Regions from separate parts of the Paraburkholderia sp. EB58 genome, predicted to be linked through region 1. Evidence: predicted binding sites of a transcription regulator. Region 1 holds the regulator's gene; the other holds the start of a gene.
The links. Region 1 encodes FliA, which starts transcription of late flagellar genes. Its sites were predicted from a motif close to CTAAAGTTTNNNNNNNNNNNGCCGNTA; they were not measured.
Positions count from the first base shown of each region.

Region 2: P3T40_RS19645 (DUF4088 family protein) is a predicted target of FliA. The motif match lies at 2,583-2,609, and genes of this name have one in related genera.

Region 1 covers NZ_JBNDMQ010000002.1:441,355-451,448, reverse strand. The annotation lists gene flgA (flagellar basal body P-ring formation chaperone FlgA) at 64-1,569, shown strand; gene flgM (flagellar biosynthesis anti-sigma factor FlgM) at 1,711-2,064, shown strand; gene P3T40_RS04630 (flagella synthesis protein FlgN) at 2,141-2,584, shown strand; gene P3T40_RS04625 (RNA polymerase sigma factor FliA) at 2,763-3,497, opposite strand; gene P3T40_RS04620 (MinD/ParA family ATP-binding protein) at 3,525-4,394, opposite strand; gene flhF (flagellar biosynthesis protein FlhF) at 4,387-6,327, opposite strand; gene flhA (flagellar biosynthesis protein FlhA) at 6,590-8,686, opposite strand; gene flhB (flagellar biosynthesis protein FlhB) at 8,683-9,897, opposite strand.
Region 2 covers NZ_JBNDMQ010000012.1:179,445-189,538, forward strand. The annotation lists gene P3T40_RS19625 (CreA family protein) at 1-415, shown strand, start outside; gene P3T40_RS19630 (AraC family transcriptional regulator) at 478-1,305, shown strand; gene P3T40_RS19635 (AzlC family ABC transporter permease) at 1,510-2,178, shown strand; gene P3T40_RS19640 (AzlD domain-containing protein) at 2,178-2,501, shown strand; gene P3T40_RS19645 (DUF4088 family protein) at 2,769-3,551, shown strand; gene P3T40_RS19650 (ATP-dependent helicase) at 3,715-5,829, opposite strand; gene P3T40_RS19655 (hypothetical protein) at 6,073-6,309, opposite strand; gene P3T40_RS19660 (hypothetical protein) at 6,442-6,891, opposite strand; gene P3T40_RS19665 (RNA-binding S4 domain-containing protein) at 7,221-7,439, shown strand; gene P3T40_RS19670 (MATE family efflux transporter) at 7,593-8,993, shown strand; gene panS (ketopantoate/pantoate/pantothenate transporter PanS) at 9,152-10,094, shown strand, end outside.

The DNA of each region.
Region 1 (10,094 bases):
TTGCGGGATAAGCGGCGTCACTAGAATGCAATTCGTACCTTTGCCACATGCTGGAGATTCACGATGGCCCGACCCACTCGCGATGTGCCGCAGCCGCGCTGCCGCATCGTTACGCGACGCACTGCTGCTGCCTGGCTGGTGTGCGCAGTGGCGGGTGTGTGGTTCGCGCCTGTGGCGCTTGCCCAGCAGGCGGGTGGTCCGATCGTGATCCCGGGCCCCGGTGAACAGAACCCGGCCGATCTCGCCAGGATGACCGCGATGGCGACCAGCGCCAGCGGCAACCACAGCACACGGGCGATGAATCCGCAGCTCGCAGCGGTGATGACGCCTTCGGCGACACTGCCGGTCAGCGATCGGTTTAGCGCGCTGGCGAACGCGAGTGGCGCCATCGTGATTCCCGGGACCGGTGAGGCCGCGGCGCCGGGCGCCCCGGTCATGGTGAGCACGCCGCAAGTCAGTCCTGCGAACAACCCCGGCCTCACCCGCGTCAACATGAGCCCAGCGCTCGCCGCAAGCCAGGTCGTGCCGGTGATCGTCACCTCGGCGCCGCCGCGCGCCTACGCCGCGTCCGTGCGGCCGGTCAATGCGGCTCCGGCCACCGTGCCGGCTGCGGCACCCGCGAGCGATATCGAAATCGACAGCCTCGCCTCGCGCGGTGAGCCGCCTGAACTCGGCGCCAGCGCACCGGCCCGCAGCCCGGCGCCGCGCGTCGCCGCAGTGCGGGTCCAAACGTTAGCTCGGGTGCAGAACCAGGCGCAAGCACTCGCTGAGGCGGCGCAACGCGAGCAGGCAGTGCGGGCTCTGCAGCCCGCGCAGGCAGCGCAAGCGGCACAAACGGCACAAACGGCAGCCAATCCAGCACTCAATCCGGCGCTTCAGCCAGCCCAAGCCGCTCAGACCACGCAGGCGTCTCAGCCGGCCCAAGCCGCCGTGCCGGTACCGGCAGGCCAGGAAGACGGCGAACTGATCCACGCCGCAGCGCTCGACTTCCTCAAGCAGCAGGCCAACGGCTTGCCCGGCAATGTCGAACTGACCGTGGCGCAGGCCTTCCCGCGCGGGCTCGCGGCCTGCGCCACGCTGCAGCCTTTCATGCCGAACGGCGCGCGCCTGTGGGGCCGTACTACGGTGGGGGTCCGCTGCACGAGCGGGCATCCGTGGACAGTCTGGCTGCAGGCCAAGGTTTCGATCCACGCGACCTACTACGTAGCCGCACGGGCCATGATGCCCGGCGAGGTGATTTCGGAAGCCGATATAGAGGGGCGCGACGGCGATCTGACCATGCTGCCCATGTCGATCATCACGGCGCCGTCGCAAGCGATCGGTTCAGTCACGTTGATGCGGGTCGGCGCGGGTCTGCCGCTGCGTCAGGACATGTTGAAGAACACCGCCTCGGTGACCGCGGGAACGCTGGTGCGGGTGGTGGCGCAGGGCGACGGCTTTTCGATTTCCTCGGAAGGCAGCGCGCTGAGCAATGCGACGCCGGGCCAGCCGGTCAGGGTGAGGACCTCCACGGGCCAGATTCTCATGGGGATCGTGAAGAACAGTTCAACGGTTCAGATCCAGATGTGATCCGAACCCGAAACCGGGCGCGGGACGGGAATTCACGCGAAAGTCTGGTCGGCGCCGCCGTTACAAAGGGATACACCAATTGCGCTAAAGTTTGGCTTCTTGATTGCCGTTATAAGAATCAAATCGTTCAGGAAGCCAATCGTGAAAATCGATTCCACCACCAGCACCCAGACAGACAGCCTGACCAACGGCGCGACGCGCACGCAGCAGGACAGTCTGACGACGGCGGCTAGCCCCGCCCAAGGCGCGACCACCACCGCGCAAGCCGCCACCGGCTCGGGTGGCGACGCGAATGTGAGCCTGTCGGGCCTGTCGTCCGACCTGCGTAACTTGGCAACCTCGGGTTCGGCAGACATCGACACCGCTCACGTCGAATCGATTAAGGCGGCCATCAAGAACGGCACACTGACCATCGATCCGGGCAAGATTGCTGACGGCGTGCTTGAAACCACCCGCAGCCTGTTGCAAACGAGAGCCCCGGCGACCGGCAATTAAGGTTGGACGCCGTCAGGCGACACCTTAAAACCCTGGCCCGCGCGTCATGAGCGGGCCGCCGTGAAAGCGAGTTGCGATGAAAGACGCCCTGCTTGCCACCGTTATCGACGAGTACGCCACCATCGAAGCATTCGCCTCGGTGCTGGTCGCCGAACAGAAAGCGTTGTGCCAGGTCAATCCGGCTGAGATGTTGCGGCCGATCGTCGAGAAGAAAATCGAACTGGTCGGCAAGCTGGCGACGCTGGAGAAGATCCGCGACAGCCAACTCGCCGAAATGGGCTTGCCGGGCGGCTGGAGCGGCATCGAACTGGCCGCCGGGCGCGACCCGAAGCTCGCCGCGCAATGGGCTTTGCTGCAGCAGTCCGCCAAGCGCGCACATCGCTCCAACAAGACCAATGGCGTGCTGATCCGCACCCGCATGGACTACAACCAGCGCGCCCTCGATGTGCTGCAGGTTCGCCCGCCGAAGCCCTCGTTCTACGGGCCGAATGGCCGGGTCCCGGGATTCGGCGCACTTTAAGTCAAGAAGCCGGTCGCGGCGCGAGTGTTGTCTGAACTTGCGTCGGGCCGGTTTTGTCTTTTTGGGTGGCCCCCGCGCTGCCTGTCTCCCCCTCCCCCAAAAAAAAGCCGTCACTAGGACGGCGTTCAATCTCAAAGCTTCTGCGCGGTTGCGACAGCGTACCGTCGCCCGCGTCGATTTATTCGGCTTCGGCCTTCGCCCAGGCCATCTCGCGCAGGCGCGTGCGCAACCGCGCCACCGCCTGGCTGTGCAACTGGCAGACCCGCGATTCGCTGACTTCCATCACCGCGCCAATTTCGCGCAGGTTCATGCCGCGCTCGTAGTACAGCGACATCAACAGCTTTTCGCGCTCCGGCAGGCGCTCGATCGCCTCGACCAGCGCGGCGCGTAGGCTTTCGTCCAGCAGCGCGGAGAGCGGGTCCGAGTGATCGACGCAATAGCGGTCGAGGAACGGCTCGTCGTCAGCGGAACGGTCGAAGTCTTCGTAATAGATCAGCTGGCTGCCATGCAGGTCCTGCAGCATCGACTGATATTCGTCGAGCGGCATCTTCAGATGACCGGCGATCTCCGTTTCGCTGGCCGAGCGACCCAGCGTCTGTTCGACCTGGTGCACGGCCGTCTCCACCTCACGCGAGGTGCGGCGCAGGCTGCGCGGCAGCCAGTCGTTGCTGCGCAGCTCGTCGAGCATCGCGCCGCGAATCCGCTGGCTCGCGTAGGTCTCGAACTGCGCGCCCTGGTCTTCCTTGTACCGGCTCGCAGCATCCAGCAGCCCGATCATGCCGGCCTGAATCAAGTCGTCGAGATCGACGCTCGCCGGCATTTTCGCGACTAGCTGCAAGCCGAGCCGCCGCACCAGCGGCGCGTACTTCGTCAGAACCTCGGCTTGGGAAATCTTTCCCTGAGCGTTGTACATCGTGCTCCCCTTGTCCGCATCGCCCCTTCAGGCGGGCTGCGCAGACGGTTGGTCGGCGTGTTGCGCCGCTGTTACTGTCGCCGGGGCCACCCAGTGGTGGCGTGACGACATCGCTGGCCGCATCGGCCAGTACTGCAATTCGGCGGCGAGATGCCGGTAACCACGCGCGGCCGGTGTCGACGGAAATGCGTCGACGACGCAGCGCGACAGTTCGAGCGCCCGGGCCATGCGCGGATCGGCGGCGATACAGCCGGCGTCGTCCAGCGACACGGTCAGATAACGCCCCGCCACCCCCGCGAGGTTTTCAAATGCGGTGTGCGCGTCGGTGACGCTTTGCACGAGATTCACCAGCACGCGGAACTGGCCGATGCCGTGTGCGTAATGCAGACGCTTCATGCAGGCGTACGCATCGGTGATCGCCTGGGCGGCCACCCGCGTGACGATCATCAGGTCATGCGCCTGCATCGCCAGCGCGGAGAGTTGGCCGAGCCGGTCGAGCTGCGCGTCGATCAATACGACATCAGCGGGACCTTCCAGCACCACGCTCAGTTGCTCTGCGCTGTAGCCTTCGCGATTGCTGCGCGAGGCGGCCAGCACGGAAAAACCGAGTGCGTGGCGAGCCACGGCCGCTTCGAGCGGCATCTCGCCGCGCATTACCGCCGCGAAGTTGCCCGCACCGCGCACGCCGCCGAGCATCGCGCTCACTGAGTGATCGCCGAGGCACTCGTCGATCACCAGCACATCCTTGCCCTGTTCGGCCAGCGCGGCCGCCAGATTGACAACCGTCGTGGTGCAACCGACGCTGGTCGAGCCGCCCGTCACCGCCACAACCCGTGAACCGCTGCGGGCCAACAGACGCCGCAGTCCTTCTGCTTGATCCGAAACGACTTTATCCAAAACGTACCTCGTGCAGTTCGGACGTCGAGCGCGCGGAGAGCGCCGAGAGCAAGGCCGGAATATCGTCGTCGTGTGGCACGAACGGCGAGCTGTCGCGCGGAATGCAGAAGGCGCTTTTGATCAGGAATTTTTTGGTCGCAACATACAGGTTCTCGGGCACCTTCTGGCCGGTCGAAACGTAATGCACCGGCAGCTTGTAGCGGATCACCGTGTCGAGCACACCGCCCAGATTGGTGGCTTCGTCGAGCTTGGTCAGGATGCAGCCGGCGAGCGGCTGCTGATCCGGTGCGCGCTGGTAGGCCTGCACGACCTCGTTGAGCGTGTCACCGTGGCTGGTCGCGTTGAGCAGCAGCAGACGTTGCACCGGTTGACCGGCGCGGCACAACATGGATATCTGGTCAGACACGGAGCGATCGCGCTGGCTCATGCCGATCGTGTCGATCAGCACGATGTGCTTGTTGCGCAGCTCGGCAAGCGCCAGTTGCAGATCGGCGCCGTCCTTCACGGCGTGTACCGAGACGCCGAGGATCTTGCCGAAAATGCGCAGTTGCTCGTGGCCGCCAATCCGGTAGCTGTCGGTGGTCAGGAGTGCCACCTTGCTCGCGCCGAAACGCATCACGCAACGCGCGGCGAGTTTGGCTGTGGTGGTGGTCTTGCCGACGCCCGTCGGGCCCATCAGCGCGAACACGCCGCCACGCTCCATCAGCGCGTCTTCGTTTTCCATGATCGGCAGGTTCGACTCGAGCACGCTGCGCACCCAGTCCATCCCGCCTTCCATGTTGTCGACTTCAGGTGGCAGGTTGTCGACCATCATCTGCACCAGTTGCGCGGAGAAGCCCGCGGCGAACAGGTGCTTGGTCAGCGACGCGCGCGTCGGGCTGCGGCGCTGGCGGTCGGCCCACAGCAGGCCGGCGAAGTGTTCCTCCATCATGCCGCGCATCGAGGAGAGCTCGCTCATCACCGTTTCGTTGACGACCTGCTCCATGCGCGCCTTGATGGCTTCCGTGACGCTCGCGGCGGTATTGTTCGGCGCGCGGGTGTCGTCCATCGGGTTCGTCTTCTGTGCAGCGCGGCGCGCGGCGAGTTGTGCGGCTTCGCGCGCCCAGTCGGGCGTTTCGGCGTTGCTAAACGAGGTCCGTGCGCCGACTTGAATCTCAGCCGGTGCACCGAGGCCCTTCGCCATCGCCGCAGCCGGCGTCATCGACGAAGGCCGTGCACTGTAGGCGCCCTGCTGCTTGCCGGCAATGTTGCGCGCGTGGTCGATCAGCCAGGGGTTCGACTCCGCCATCGTGCGGGGCGCAACCGGGGCAAGCGACGCCGGTGCCGGCGGAATGCCTGCGGCCTTCAGGACGTCGGCGCGGATGTCGTCGCTGGTGCGCGGCACTTGCGGGACGGACGGCGCCGGTGCTGCCGAGGCGGCTTGCGCTTGCGGTGCAGCTTGCAGTGCCGGCGTGATTTGTGAGGCTTGGCCGGCTTGCGAACCAAGCGGTGCTTGTCCAGCGGCAGCGCTCTGCGAGATCGCGCCGGCCGGCTGTTCCGTTGCTGCAGCTGCAGTTACCGTTGCGGCCGGTGCCGGTGCTGCTGCACTTGCCGCCGGCTGCGCCGGCGTGTTGCTGGCCGACGTGCTCTCGGTACCGGCTTCCGGGCTCGCGCCGAACACCGATGAAAACACGTCCGGCATGCCGCTCGCGTAGGGATTGGCTTGCATCATCGGCGCGCGGGCGGGCGCTGCTGACGATGGCGCGGCTGCGCTGGCGCCGTCGCGCTTCTTCGGGGTGATCGCCGCGAGTTCGCTGTCGGCGAGTGCGACGATTTCGACGGTACCGTCCTCGATCGTGCGGTTCGACAGCACGACCGCGTCGGGGCCCAGAGCCTCGCGAACGAGGCGCAGCGCGTCGCGACTGGTAGCACCGACAAATTTACGAATGTTCAAGCTCGACCCCCGATGAGGTTAACGGACCGGCAACATACCGCTTCCCATTGAGATCGATTATTGCGAAAGATGTCCAGGGACGATCGGTTGATAAAGGCCGGGAAAGGTAGGCAATTCGCGTGATGGGCCAGGCTCCGGCACCGCGCCGTGCAAAAGCTAACCCGCATGGAAAATCCCTGCAGGCACGCTAGAAAGCAGCGGCTATGGCTCAAATGAAAACCGGCGCATCGAGCGCCGGTCTGGGGAGTGCAGCGGATAGGGCTTATGCGCCAATCAGATTCACCACCTTGACGTTGCGCGTATCCGGCACTTCTGCATAGGACAGCACCTTCAGTTGCGGCAGGCTGCGGCGCAGGAAACGCGCGAGCATCGGCCGCAGGGCATGCTGCACCAGCAGCACCGGCGCGAGCCCAAGGTTCTGCTGTCGCGTCATGGCCTTTTGCGTCTCCGTCATCAGCGTGTTCGCAAGACCCGGTTCGAGCCCAGGGTTGGGGCCGGTCGAAAGCGCCTGCGACAGTACCCGTTCGAGGTTCGAATCAAGACCCATCACCTGCATTTCGCCGGTGCCGGGGAACCACTGCTGGCTGATCGCGCGGCCGAGCGCAAGGCGAACGACGGCGGTCAACTCATGCGGATCGCTGACCTTCGGCGTATGTTCGGCCAGCGCTTCGAGAATCGTGCGCATGTCGCGGATGGGCACACCTTCTTCCAGCAGGTTCTGCAGTACCTTCTGCAGCGTGATGTACGACAGCGACTTTGGAATAAGATCGTCGACCAGCGATGGCGTGTCCTTTTGCATCCGCTCGATCAGCGCCTGGATTTCGCGGCGGCCGAGCAGTTCGCCGGCGTGCGTGACTACCAGATGGTTCAGGTGGGTCGCGACCACCGTGCTCGAATCGACCACCGTGTAGCCATACACCTGAGCCTGCTCGCGCAGACCGGTGTCGATCCAGACGGCCGGCAGACCGAACGCCGGGTCTTGGGTCGCCGTGCCCGGCAGCGCCGCGCTGACCTGGCCCGGATTGATCGCAAGCCACTGGCCGGGGTAGGCCTCGCCGACGCCAACCTCGACACCCTTTAGGGTGATCCGGTAGCCGTTGGGCCGCAATTCGAGGTTGTCCCGGATGTGGATGACCGGCGGCAAGAAGCCAATTTCCTGCGCGAACTTCTTGCGGATACTCTTGATACGCTTGAGCAGTTCGCCGTCCGAGTTCTTGTCGACGAGCGGAATCAGCCGGTAGCCGACTTCGAGACCGAGCGTGTCGATCATCGTCACGTCGTCCCAGCTTGCCTCGGTGTTTTCGGTCGGCTTGAGCGCCGTCGGCGCCACATCGACGAGGGCCGCCGCGGTCTTCACGTCGGCCGCGCGCTTCTTCATCATCCGGCCAATCTGGATCAGGCCGCCGCCCAGCAGCAGGAAGGCGAAGTGCGGCATGCCTGGAATCAGCCCCATCATCACGAGAATGGCGCCCGTGATGATCAGCACGCGTGGGTTCGTGAACAACTGGCCGGTCAGCTGCGTACCGATGTCCTCGTTGGTCGCGACCCGCGACACGATCACACCGGCAGCGGTCGAGATCACCAGCGACGGGATCTGCGCGACGAGGCCGTCGCCGATGGTGAGTAGCGTGTAGGTCTTGGCGGCCGAGGCGAAATCCATGTTGTGCTGGACCACGCCGACAATCAGCCCGCCGACGATGTTGATCACCATGATCAACAGGCCGGCAATCGCATCGCCGCGCACGAACTTGCTCGCGCCGTCCATCGAACCGTAAAACTCGGCTTCCTGGCCCACCTCCAGACGGCGCTTGCGTGCCTGGTCTTCGTTGATGATGCCGGCATTCAGGTCGGCGTCGATCGCCATCTGCTTGCCGGGCATCGCATCGAGCGTGAAGCGCGCGCCCACTTCAGCAATCCGGCCCGCACCCTTGGTGATGACCATGAAGTTGATCACCATCAGGATGACGAACACCACGATCCCCACCGCGAAATTGCCGCCCACCAGGAAGTGTCCGAAGGACTCGATCACCTGCCCGGCCGCATCCGGCCCGGTGTGGCCTTCGAGCAGCACCACCCGCGTGGACGCGACGTTCAGCGAGAGACGCAGCAGCGTCGAGAACAGCAGCACGCTCGGGAAAGCCGCGAAGTCGAGCGGCTTCATCGTGTACATGCTGACGAGCAGCACCATCACCGAAAGCGCGATGTTGAAAGTGAACAGCAGATCCAGCAGGAACGGCGGCAACGGCAAGATCATCATGCCGAGGATCATCACGATCAGCACCGGCCCTGCGAGGGCGCGCAGGTTAGTGTTGCTCATCGAGTCCGGCCGTCGGGACAGGAAACCGGCGCGTACGTTCATGCGGAGGCTCCAGGTGCCTTGTTGTCTTTGCTGTCGTTAAGAGCGTCGGCGGCTTCTTCGTTCGCTTCCTCGTCGGATACCGGCCCTTGGTCCAGGTCGGCGGGGACGTCGAATTCGGTCGGTGCCACCGGCGCCACACCGCCTTCGGTCTTGAAGCGGCGCAACTGATAAACCCACGCGAGTACTTCCGCGACCGCCCCATACAACTGGCCGGGAATTTCGCGGTCGAGCTCGACGTTGTGATACAGCGCCCGCGCGAGCGGCGGCGCTTCGAGCAGCGGCACGTTGTTCTCGGCCGCAATCTCGCGAATCCGTGCGGCGACCAGATTGACGCCCTTGGCCACCACCTTCGGTGCGCGCATCTCACCATCGCTATAGCTCAGGGCGACCGCGAAGTGGGTCGGGTTGGTGACGACCACGTCGGCCGTCGGAACCTTACTCATCATCCGCCGCCGCGCAATCGCGCGCTGCTGGGCGCGAATGCGGCCCTTCATCTTGGGATCGCCTTCGCTTTCCTTGTGCTCCCGCTTCACTTCTTCCTTCGTCATGCGGAGTTTCTTGTGGAAATTCCAGATCTGGTACGGGACGTCGAGCGCCGCCACGAGGAACATGCCCGCGACCGTGTTGCCGCAGCAGACCGCGATCAGGTGCGCCGCGTTGGCGAACGCCACGGTGAGCGGCTGGGTGGCAAGCGCGAGAACCGCGTCGTGACGATTCCAGATTGACACGCCGCCAATCAAGCCGACCACGAGGGTCTTGGCAAGCGACATGCCGAGTTGGATCGGCCCGTTGATCGAAAATAGCTTGCCGAGCCCGGCGATAGGATCGAGGCGGCTGAATTTGGGCTGGAGAGACGAGCTCGAGACGTGCCAGCCGCCCAGCGCGAGTGGCGCGAGGAGCGCGGCGGCGCCCGTCATGGCGAGGATCGGCAGCAGCGCATAGAGCCCTTCACGGCTCGCGGCACCCGCGCCAATCAACATCCGGCGCGTTTCGAAGACGCTCGCGTGATCGAACATCAGGGCGCCGCGCAACATCGATCCCAGATGGTCGCCGATCGATCCCGACATGGCCCAGACGCCATAGAAACCCGCCGACAGCAAGGCAAACGACGTCAGCTCCCGCGAACGGACGATCTGCCCCTCCTCCCGCGCCTTTTCGAGGCGCCGGGGAGTGGCTGATTCGGTTTTGTCGAGGTCGCTATCCTCTGCCACGCAGCTCTCCAGTCGGTCAAGGCACCATGCCTATTTCTAGTGAGAGCGATTATTCCCGTAGAACTCAAGCCATGATCGGCGGATAAGGACAGGGAAACGGGGGCATTTCAAGCGATGGGGAAAGGGAAAGCACAGCGTGCGGATGGAGGCACCGCAGGCAGAACGGTCCCGCCCGGTCCGGCGCCAGGGGGCGCGGG
Region 2 (10,094 bases), on a different contig from region 1:
CCACAGCGAGGAAGTGGCCAGCGTCAACACCAACTTCCATCTCACCGGATCCGACCGCGTCGTGGTCGAGGCTTACGACGATCCGCTCGTCCAAGGTGTCACCTGCTATGTCTCGCGAGCACGCACGGGCGGCATCAAAGGCACGCTGGGCATCGCCGAAGATCCAACGGAGGCGTCGATTGCTTGCCGGCAGGTCGGCGAGATCAAATTCACCGGGCCGCTCAAGCAGCAAGCCGATGTGTTTTCCATGAGCATGTCGCTGATCTTCAAGACACTGCACGTCGTGCGCGTGGTCGATGCAAAGCGCAACACGCTGGTGTATCTGACCTATAGCGACCGCGTCGCAAGCGGCAGCGCGAAAAACAGCGTGACGGCCGTGCCGATGCCCACCGGCACCACCATCCCGCTCAAATGAAAGCCGCTTGTACGGAACACGCCGGCGCGCGCTAAACTGGCAGGCCGAGCCGGATTTCCATCATGACCGTCACCCGTTTCCGCGATTCCGCCCGCTACTGGCGCACGCCGCTTTTGCCCGGCGCGGATCTGCTCACGGCCGAATATCACGATCACGAGTTCTCGCCGCATTGGCATGACGCGTACACCATCCCCGTGATCGTGGCCGGCGCGGAGGGGTACCGGTATCTGGGTACCGACTACGTCGCCGAAGCCGGCAGCGTGCCCATCATCAATCCGGGTGAGCTGCATACGGGCGCACGGGCTATCGAGGAAGGCTGGCGCTATCGCGTCTTGTATGCGCCGGTTGATTTCATCCAGCAACTCGCGACCGACGTCGCCGGCCAGCAACAGGCATTGCCGTGGTTCGAACCCGGCGTGATCCGCGATCTGGACCTCGCCCAACGGCTCGCACGCGCTCACCGCCTGCTTGAAGCGCAGGCCGATCCGCTCGCGGCTGAAGCTGCGATGCTCGACGCGCTATCGACGCTGCTGGTCCGCTATTCGGGCGGTCAAACGAAGCCGGCGCGCCTCGCCGCCGACGACACCCGCGTCGCGACCATGAAAGAGCACCTGACCGGCGACCTCACCACCCCGCTCCAACTGGCCGAACTGGCCGGAACAGTTGGATTGTCGCCATTCCACGCGGCTCGCCTCTTCACGCAGGCGACGGGCATGCCGCCGCACGCGTGGCGCAATCAGGTACGGCTGCAACGTGCGCTGGCGCCGTTGCGCGCCGGCGTGCCCGTCACAGAGGTGGCGGCGGCCAGCGGCTTCACCGACCAGAGCCATTTCACGCGGCACTTCCGGCGCATGTTTGGGGTGCCGCCGGGCCGCTGGCAGGCGGCCTGAGCGCCGCGGCGCCGGGACAGCGAGTTCGCGCGAAGCGGCCCGCGGCCGCGGGCTCGCCTAACCGGCGGCACAGCATCATCCACAGCAAGAACGTACAAGCCCTCCCGGCCCCGCCGCGGCTATGCTCGGCAGACCAAGGAGGCAAGATTGACCCATCCCAACCGCTTGACTGAATTCAACGCCGGCGCGCGCGACATCATCCCCATGATGGTCGGCGCGGCGCCGTTCGGCGTGATCTTCGGCACCCTCGTCACGTCCGGCCCGCTGCACCTGTGGCACGGGCAATTGATGTCGCTCGTGGTCTTCGCTGGATCCGCCCAGTTCATCGCGCTGGGCCTCATAGCGGGCCACGCGAGCTTCGCCGTGGTGTGGGCCACCACCCTGGTCGTCAACCTGCGCCACGTGCTATATAGCGCCACGCTCGCCCCCTACGTTTCGCATCTGCCGCTGCGCTGGCGCCTCGCGCTCGGCGGCGTGCTCACCGACGAAGTCTTCGCCGTCGCCTGGTCGCACTACCGGCATCATCCGCCCGGCTCGGTGAGCCCGTATTACTTCCTCGGCGCGGGCCTCGCCATGTATGTCAACTGGCAGATCTGGACGCTGGCCGGCCTGCTGTTCGGCGCGGCGTTCCCCGGTCTGCAGTCGCTCGGGCTCGATTTCGCGATGGTCGCCACCTTTATCGCGATCGTCGTGCCGCAGCTCGTCGCGCTGCGCTATGTCGCCGCCGCCGTCACCTCGGGCGCGCTGGCGTTCTTCTGGCAGGCGTGGCCGTACAAGCTGGGCCTGCTCGGCGCGGTGTTCGCCGGAGTCGTGGTCGGCGTCCTGCTGTCGCGCCCCAACCGCCAGACGCGTACCGCGGAGGTGGCTCGATGATGAACTACGTCGTTCTGATTCTCGGCATGGCGCTGATCACGTGGACGATCCGTGCAACCGTGTTCGTACTCGGCGACCGGCTGGTGTTCCCACAGTTGGTGCGCACCGCTCTCGGATTCGTGCCGGTGACGGTGCTGACGGCCATCATCGTGCCGATGGCCGTCTCTCCGCACGGCGGCGGTGCCGAGCTCACCTGGCGCAATCCGCAACTGGTCGGCGCACTCGCCGCCGTAGCGGTCAGTGCACTGACCCGCCGGCCGTTGCTGACCATCGCCGTTGGACTCGCGGTATTTTTTGTCTGGCAAGGCATCGTGCTCAAATAGAGCCCATTACCTGGGATGCTCCGTGAGCCTTGTGCAGCGCCGCAACCGGCGCTGTGCCCGGTCACAGAGGCCCGCCGCGCCCTCAAGTTTTACCCCGATCCGCCGTTATGCAGTCGAGGTCCGCTCGTCGGGAAGGTATCCCCGCTGGTTATGCGGCAACAATGCAGGATCAACCGCGTCGAGCATTGACGTCGCCCTCTCACGGGGGCAGTTCGCAGATGGCGGCACTTTTGCGATGCCACGCGGGAGGACCAAACGGGATAAGACATGGGTCAGATCACCCTTTCACTCAAAGACGAAACCGTCGCAACCTTGCGCAAGGATTTCGACGCTTTTTTGCGCGTCTCGCTCAAGCTCGACCCGCAGTTCGCGACGCCATCGTTTGAGGACTTTCTGCGCGCCAAGCTGCTCGACAACATGCTGCCGCTCACCGAACATGCAGTGAAGCGGATGTTGCAGGGCGGCCAGTACGCGTGGGCCAAGCGCACGCTGGACAAGGAATTTCCGGATGTCGTGGCGATTTTGATGCAGCAGGCCACCGAGTTCGGCTTCGGCTTTGCGTCGCGTTCAGAATGGACCCCCGAGGAGCTGGCCAAGCAGTGCCACGACTGGGCTGCGGCGATTGTCAAGGAATCGGAAGGCGATGCGTCGCTCGTGGATCCGCTCGCCGCCCAGATCAAGGGCGCCGCGCAGGACATCCAGGCGCTGGAAGAAGCCATGCAGACGCCCGCGTGGCGGCTTGTCGAGTCGCTGCGGCAGCGGGTGTACGAAGCGAAAGTGGCCTGTGAGACGAGCGTCGGCAGCACCGCGCGCGAAAAGCTCGGCGAACTGCGCGGCCTGCTGCGCCTCGGCATCTCGCATGGCTCGTTCCAGAAACAGGAAGCACAGCAGATCATGGAATATCTGCGCCTGCTGAAGCCCGACATCTTCGTCGAAGAGCCCTACGATATTTTCTCGCGCCTCGCGGCGTGGCTGCGAGCCTTCTTTACGCCGCTCCCCCGGCAAGAGCAGACACGGCAGGCGGCACAGCAGCCCCGACAAACGCGCTAAAGGGCGTGGGGTTGCGTAGTAGGCGTGGGGTTGCGTAGTAGGCGTGGTCCTGCGCTACCGCCGTTGTACCGGCTGCCGCAGTGCCCTGCGCTGCCCCGCGTCGTCTTGCGCTCGCGCGGTTGTCGTGCGCTACCGTCGCCGTTCCGAGCCACCGCAACCGCGCTCAGTCCCACATTCTCTTGAGCTTCGCCGCAATTTCGAGCTTCGCCTGCGCCGCGGCAGCGAGTCCCGCTGCGCTCGGCGCGACGGGCTCAGGCATACGCGGCCAGGCATAAGCATCGAAAAGCGGCATCAGATGCGCAGGGATGAAACGCGTGCGCGACGCCCAGACGTGGCGGTCGCCCAGATGCGTCTGGTTATGCACATAGAAGCGTTGCGGCACGACGATGTGGAGATCCTCCCTGGCGCGCGTCATCGCCACGTACAGCAGGCGCCGCTCCTCGTCGATCTCCGCGTCACTGCCAGTGCCGAGATCCGACGGAATGCAGCCGTCGACGCCATTCAGCACGAACACATTGCGCCACTCCTGCCCTTTCGCCGAGTGAATCGTCGAGAGGATCAGGTAGTCCTCGTCCAGTAAGGGCACGCCGGATTCGCCGCTGGTGGCGTCGGGAGGGTCGAGCGTCAGTTCCGTAAGGAAGCGCTCGCGCGACGCATACGTGGCGGCGATGCTTTCCATTTGCAGCAGATCCGCATGACGGAAGGCGGCGTCCTCATGGTTGCGCTCGAGGTGCGGCTCGTACCAGCGCCGGATCAGTTCGAACTCGGCCGGCCATGGCGAGCTCAGGCTGCACACGCTCGACATCAACGCAACAAAGGGCTGCCAGTCTTCGAGTGCGCGCGGCGGCGGAGCGAAGGCGGCGAGAGCGCTGACGGTGTGGCTGGGTGTGGCACGCGTAACCACGGCATCGAGCAGGCGTGCCGCCGTGGCTGGCCCAACGCCGGGCAACAGCTGCATGACCCGAAACCCGGCGACGCGATCACGCGGATTCTCCGCCCAGCGCAGTACCGCAAGCACGTCTTTCACGTGCACCGAATCGAGAAACTTGAGGCCGCCGAATTTAACGAACGGGATATTGCGCCGGGTCAGTTCGACTTCCAGCGCCGCGCTGTGGTGCGCGGCGCGAAACAGCACCGCTTGCGATTTCAGCTTCATGCCGGCTTCGCGCGCTTCGAGCACCTGCTCGACCACATAGCGCGCCTGATCGGCTTCGTCCGCCACGCTCACGAGACGTGGACGCTGGGCAGAGGCCTTATCGGTCCAGAGATTCTTCGTGAAGCGTTCGGTAGCGAGTTCAATAACCGCGTTCGATGCGGCCAGAATCGGCTGGGTGGAGCGGTAGTTACGCTCGAGCGTGACCTGCTTCGCGGGCGGATTGAAGTGCGTCGGAAAATCGAGGATGTTGCGCACCGTCGCGCCACGGAACGAGTAGATCGACTGGGCGTCGTCGCCCACCACGGTCAGGCCGCGCCCGTCCGGCTTCAAGGCAAGCAGGATCGACGCTTGCAGGCGGTTGGTATCCTGATACTCGTCCACCAGCACGTGATCGAAACGGCCCGCGAGATCAGCGGCGATTGTCGGTTGTTCGGCCATCAGGGACCAGTAGAGCAGCAGGTCGTCGTAGTCGAGCACGCTCTGCGTCTGCTTGGCCTCCACGTAGCTGGCAAACAGCATCCGCAGATCCGCCTCCCATTCGCGGCACCACGGGAACGCGCTCGCCAGTACGTCGGCGAGCGCCGCGCCGGTATTGACGACGCGCGAGTAGATCGCAAAGCAGGTGCCCTTCGCCGGAAAACGCCGCTCTTTGGCCGACAGCCCGAGTTCGTGCCGCACCAGGTTCATCAGGTCGGCGGAGTCCTCACGGTCGTTGATCGTGAAGGTCGGGGCGAGGCCAATCAGATCGGCATATTCGCGCAACAGGCGCGCGCCGATGCCGTGAAACGTGCCCGACCACGTCAAGCCCTGCGCCACCGCTGCCCGCGCACCCAGCGCCTCACCGGCGATCCGCGTAACCCGCCGGGTCATTTCGAGCGCGGCACGGCGCGAGAACGTCAGCAGCAAGATGCGGCGCGGATCGACGCCCTTGACCACCAGATGCGCAACGCGATGTGCCAACGTATTGGTCTTGCCCGAACCCGCGCCGGCGATCACCAGCAAGGCGCCGCCCGGCTGCGCGGGATTGTCGGCGCCGTATTCGACGGCCTCGCGCTGCGCGTCGTTGAGCTTCGCCAGCCAGGCAGCGGTATCGGACGGCGCGGAGTCGGCAACGGAGAGCACAGTGGTCGGTATCAGGAGGTGAAGGGGTCGCAGGACGGGATCAGCGTCGCATACTGTATATCCATACAACCGGCGGCGACAAGCGCCCTTTTTTCGGCGCAGGCCGTCCTCGAACCCAAACGCAAACAGCCCGGGCGCTGACGCGCCACGGGCCGCAATTCGTTAGGTCTTAGCTTTTTGTCGCCAGGCACACGAGAGTAGCCACTTCCGTGGACAACCCGCCCTGCGCGCCCGGAAAGGAACCTACTCCTTCTTTGCGTCCTTTTCCTTCGCGTCGGCGGCGGCCTTATCGGCGTCCGTCTGGGCTTCCGTCCTGGATTTGTCGGCCTTCGCCTGAGCGACATCAGACTTCTTGTCCGCCTTCGCTTGCGCCTTGGCGGCCTTCTTATCCGCGTGCGTGGGCTCGGCCGACGGGTTCGTTTGCGCCAACGCGACCGACGACAGGCAGCCGGCAATCAGCGCTGCGTAAATCCTGTTCATGGGCTTGTTCACATGACCTCCATGATGGCCAAGAGTGAATAGAAGTGAGAGGAGGCGGCCGGTGGTGGAGAGCCTGACCCGCCGTCATCGTCAAAGGCGGTCAAGCCGACTCCCCGCCCCTTGCATCTATGCTTAGTGCTTAACGTCCGAAGGATCATCCTGGCTTGGCGTCTGGCCTTGCATGTCCATCTTCATCTCGTTGTTGGCGGTCTGCTTGTCGGCCTTCTTGTTGATCTTGGCGTCGCGGACCTGTTCCTTGTACTTCTGCTTGGCCTCGGCTTGCTGCTCCTTCAATTGGGTCTTCGACGCCTTTTTCGACGCGCTGTATTCGGCGTTAGCCTTGGCGTCTGCGTCGCGCTTTTGCACCAGCGGATCGGTCGAACCGGATGCCGTGAGGCGCTGCGGCGCCGGCGTCACCGGCTGGACGCCTTGTGCAGCCGGAGCGGCGGTGTCGGCGCCCGGCGCCATCATTTGCTGGCCAGCAGCGCCGGCATCCGGCTGCGCGTTGGTCTGCGCAAACGCACCGGTGGCGGCAAAAGCGGTCAGGGCGGTACCGATCAGGAGCGAACGAATCTGGGTCATAGCTATCCTCTCTAAAATTGTTGTCAGGACTCGGGCGTCGACGCGTCAATCTCCCAGTCGAACTGCAACTGGACGCCGACAGCGAGGCTGGCGATGCAGCTCGCCCGGTCTGTCGTTACCCGCTGCGAAACGTCACCAGGTCAGCAGGCTTTTCTACAGACCAACCCTTTGTGAGTGAAGTTCGTAAGAAACGTCTACTGTTACGGAACGTTTCATTTTCTAACAATTACCAAACACATACTTTCATTTAACCGGTTTCCGCATTGCACAGGCCTGTGTGCCAGCTTCTGGCTTATGATGCGAACCCCGTTACCCGAGCCGCAATCGCCATGCCTAATCTCGATTTCACCCTGACCGGCGACTATGTCGAACTTCACAATCTCCTGAAGATAACGGGGCTCGCGGACAGCGGCGGCTCCGCCAAACTGATGGTGGCCTCGGGCGCCGTGACGGTCGACGGCCAGGTCGAACTGCGCAAAACCTGCAAAATCCGCGCAGGACAGGTGGTGTTACTCGGCGACACCCGCATTGCCGTGCACGAGGCGTAGCGCCTCGGACACCTGCGCAGCTGCCCTCGCGCGCCACGCGTCAAAAATCCGCACCAAAAGTGTGCTTACAGATCGACAACAGCTCGCCTACGCCATAAGCTGTCTGTTTTGACAGAAAACGACGCGGGCGCAGCCCGCAACCGTGCACCTTTGATGACGCAATCCGGCCTCTCCCGGGTGGCCGCCCCGCCGCCGACCCTATCTCGCCACGCCGCCGACACCGCCCGCCTCGCCGCCCCTCTCGCCATCGCCCAACTGTCGCAGATGGCCATGGGCGTCACCGACACGATCCTGCTTGGCTCGCTCGGCCCTGACGCGCTCGCCGCCGGCGGCCTCGGCGCCAACCTGTTCTTCGTGGTCGTGACGCTGCTGCAGGGCGTGCTGACTTCGGTGAGCGTGAGCGTGTCGCATGCACGTGGCGCGCAGGCCGACGACCGCGTGCCGCACATCTATTGGACCGGCCTCGTGATGTCGGTGCTGTTGTCGATTCCCGCCTTCACGCTGCTGTCGTTCGCCACGCCGATCCTGCTGGCATTCGGCGAACCGGCCCTGCTCGCGCACAACGTCGGCGAATACGCGGCCGTGCTGCGCTGGGGGGCGCTCGGCAGCCTGATCGGTATTGGTTTGATGCGCTCCTTCCTGCCGGCCATCGGCGCGGCCAAGCGCCTGCTGTGGGTCTCGCTGGGCGGTGTCTTTGTGAACGGCTTTCTGAACTACGGCATGATCCATGGTGCATATGGCCTGCCGCGCCTCGGTTTTCTCGGTTCGGCCTGCGGCACCACCATCACCGTCTGGATGACCGCGCTCGTGCTAATGGCGTGGCTGCATCTGCGGCCCCGCTATCGTCATTTTGTCACGGCGACGCGACCCAGATTGCCGTTGATGGGCGAGTTGTTCGGCATAGGCTGGCCGGTCGCGATCACCTATGGCGTCGAATCCACGCTATTTCTCGCAACCGGCCTGATGGTCGGCTTGCTCGGCGAATCGCAACTCGCTGCGCACCAGATCGCGCTGAACGTCGCGTCTGTGGCCTTCATGGTGCCGCTCGCGATCGGCCAGGCGGCCAACGTGCGGGTCGGCTACTGGTCGGGCGCGGGTCAGCCGCTCGCCGCGCGGCATGCCGGCTTTGTGGCGATTGCGCTCGGCGTCGCTTTCATGTCATTGTCGGGGCTCGTGCTGATTCTGGCGCCGCATTGGATCGTCGGCCTGTATCTGCATCTGGACGACCCCGCCAACGCGGCCACGGTTAAGCTCGCCAGTTCGCTGCTCGGCGTCGCCGCCATCTTCCAGATCGTCGACGGCATGCAGACGGTCGGCTCAGGCTGCCTGCGCGGCCTGAAGGACACGCGCGTGCCGATGGTGGCCGCGGCGTTCGGTTACTGGGCCATCGGCTTTCCGACCGGCTACACGTTGGCGTTCCACTTCGGACTGGGCGCGCGCGGTCTGTGGTGGGGTCTCGCCGCGGGCCTCGCGAGCGTCGCGCTGCTGATGACGCTGCGCTTTCACCGCCTTAGCCTGCGACGCGTACCCGCGTCTTCGAGACCGGCGGCGTGAAGAGAGGCCGGCGCGCAGACGGTAAAATACGCCGCGGTTGCCTCCCAGACCCATCCCGGTCGCCTCAAAGGTCCGCCGCGCGTCCCACAAGGGTGTGCATGCGCCGCCATCGCATCGAACCCAACTATTCGTCGAAACAGAATCAAGGACCTCCTGACATGCTTGCCCGGGTTACCCGTCTCTTTCCGCTGTGGGCCGTGCTGATTTCGCTCGCCGCCTACTTTTCGCCAGCCTCCTTCAGCCCCATCGCACCGCACGTCACCACGCTCTTGACCATCATCATGCTGGCGATGGGCGTGACGCTCTCCATCGCCGATTTCAAACGTGTCTTTACGCGGCCCGCACCGGTCGTCGCCGGCATCGTGCTGCACTATCTGGTGATGCCGCTTGCCGCCTGGGCCATTGCCAAAGTGCTGCGCATGCCGCCGGATCTGACCGCCGGGATGGTGCTGGTGGGCAGCGTCGCGAGCGGCACCGCTTCGAACGTGATGATCTATCTGGCGCGTGGCGACGTGGCTCTGTCGGTGACCATCAGCGCGCTGTCGACGCTGGTCGGCGTGTTCGCCACGCCGCTGCTCACGCGGCTCTATGTCGACGCGTCGATCGCCGTCGACGTGCACGGCATGCTGATGAGCATTCTCGAGATCGTCGGCCTGCCGATCGTCGTGGGCCTCGTCATCAATCATCTGTTCGGCAAGCTGGTACGCAAGGTCGAGCCAATTCTGCCGCTCGTGTCGATGGTCGCGATCCTGCTGATCATCGCGGCGGTCGTGGGCGGCACGCAGAAGAGCATTGCGTCGGTCGGGCTCGTGGTGATGGTCGGGGTGGTGCTGCACAACGGCATTGGCCTGCTCGGCGGCTATTGGGGCGGCCGGCTGCTCGGCTTCGACGAAGCCGTCTGCCGCACACTGGCGATCGAAGTCGGCATGCAGAATTCCGGTCTCGCAGCCACGCTCGGCAAGCTGTATTTCTCGCCACTCGCGGCACTGCCAGGGGCCTTGTTCTCGGTCTGGCACAACCTGTCTGGATCGCTGCTCGCAGGTTACTGGGCGGGCCGCCCCGCCAAGGGTTCCACGCATCCTGAAGGCGCAGCGGCCCTCG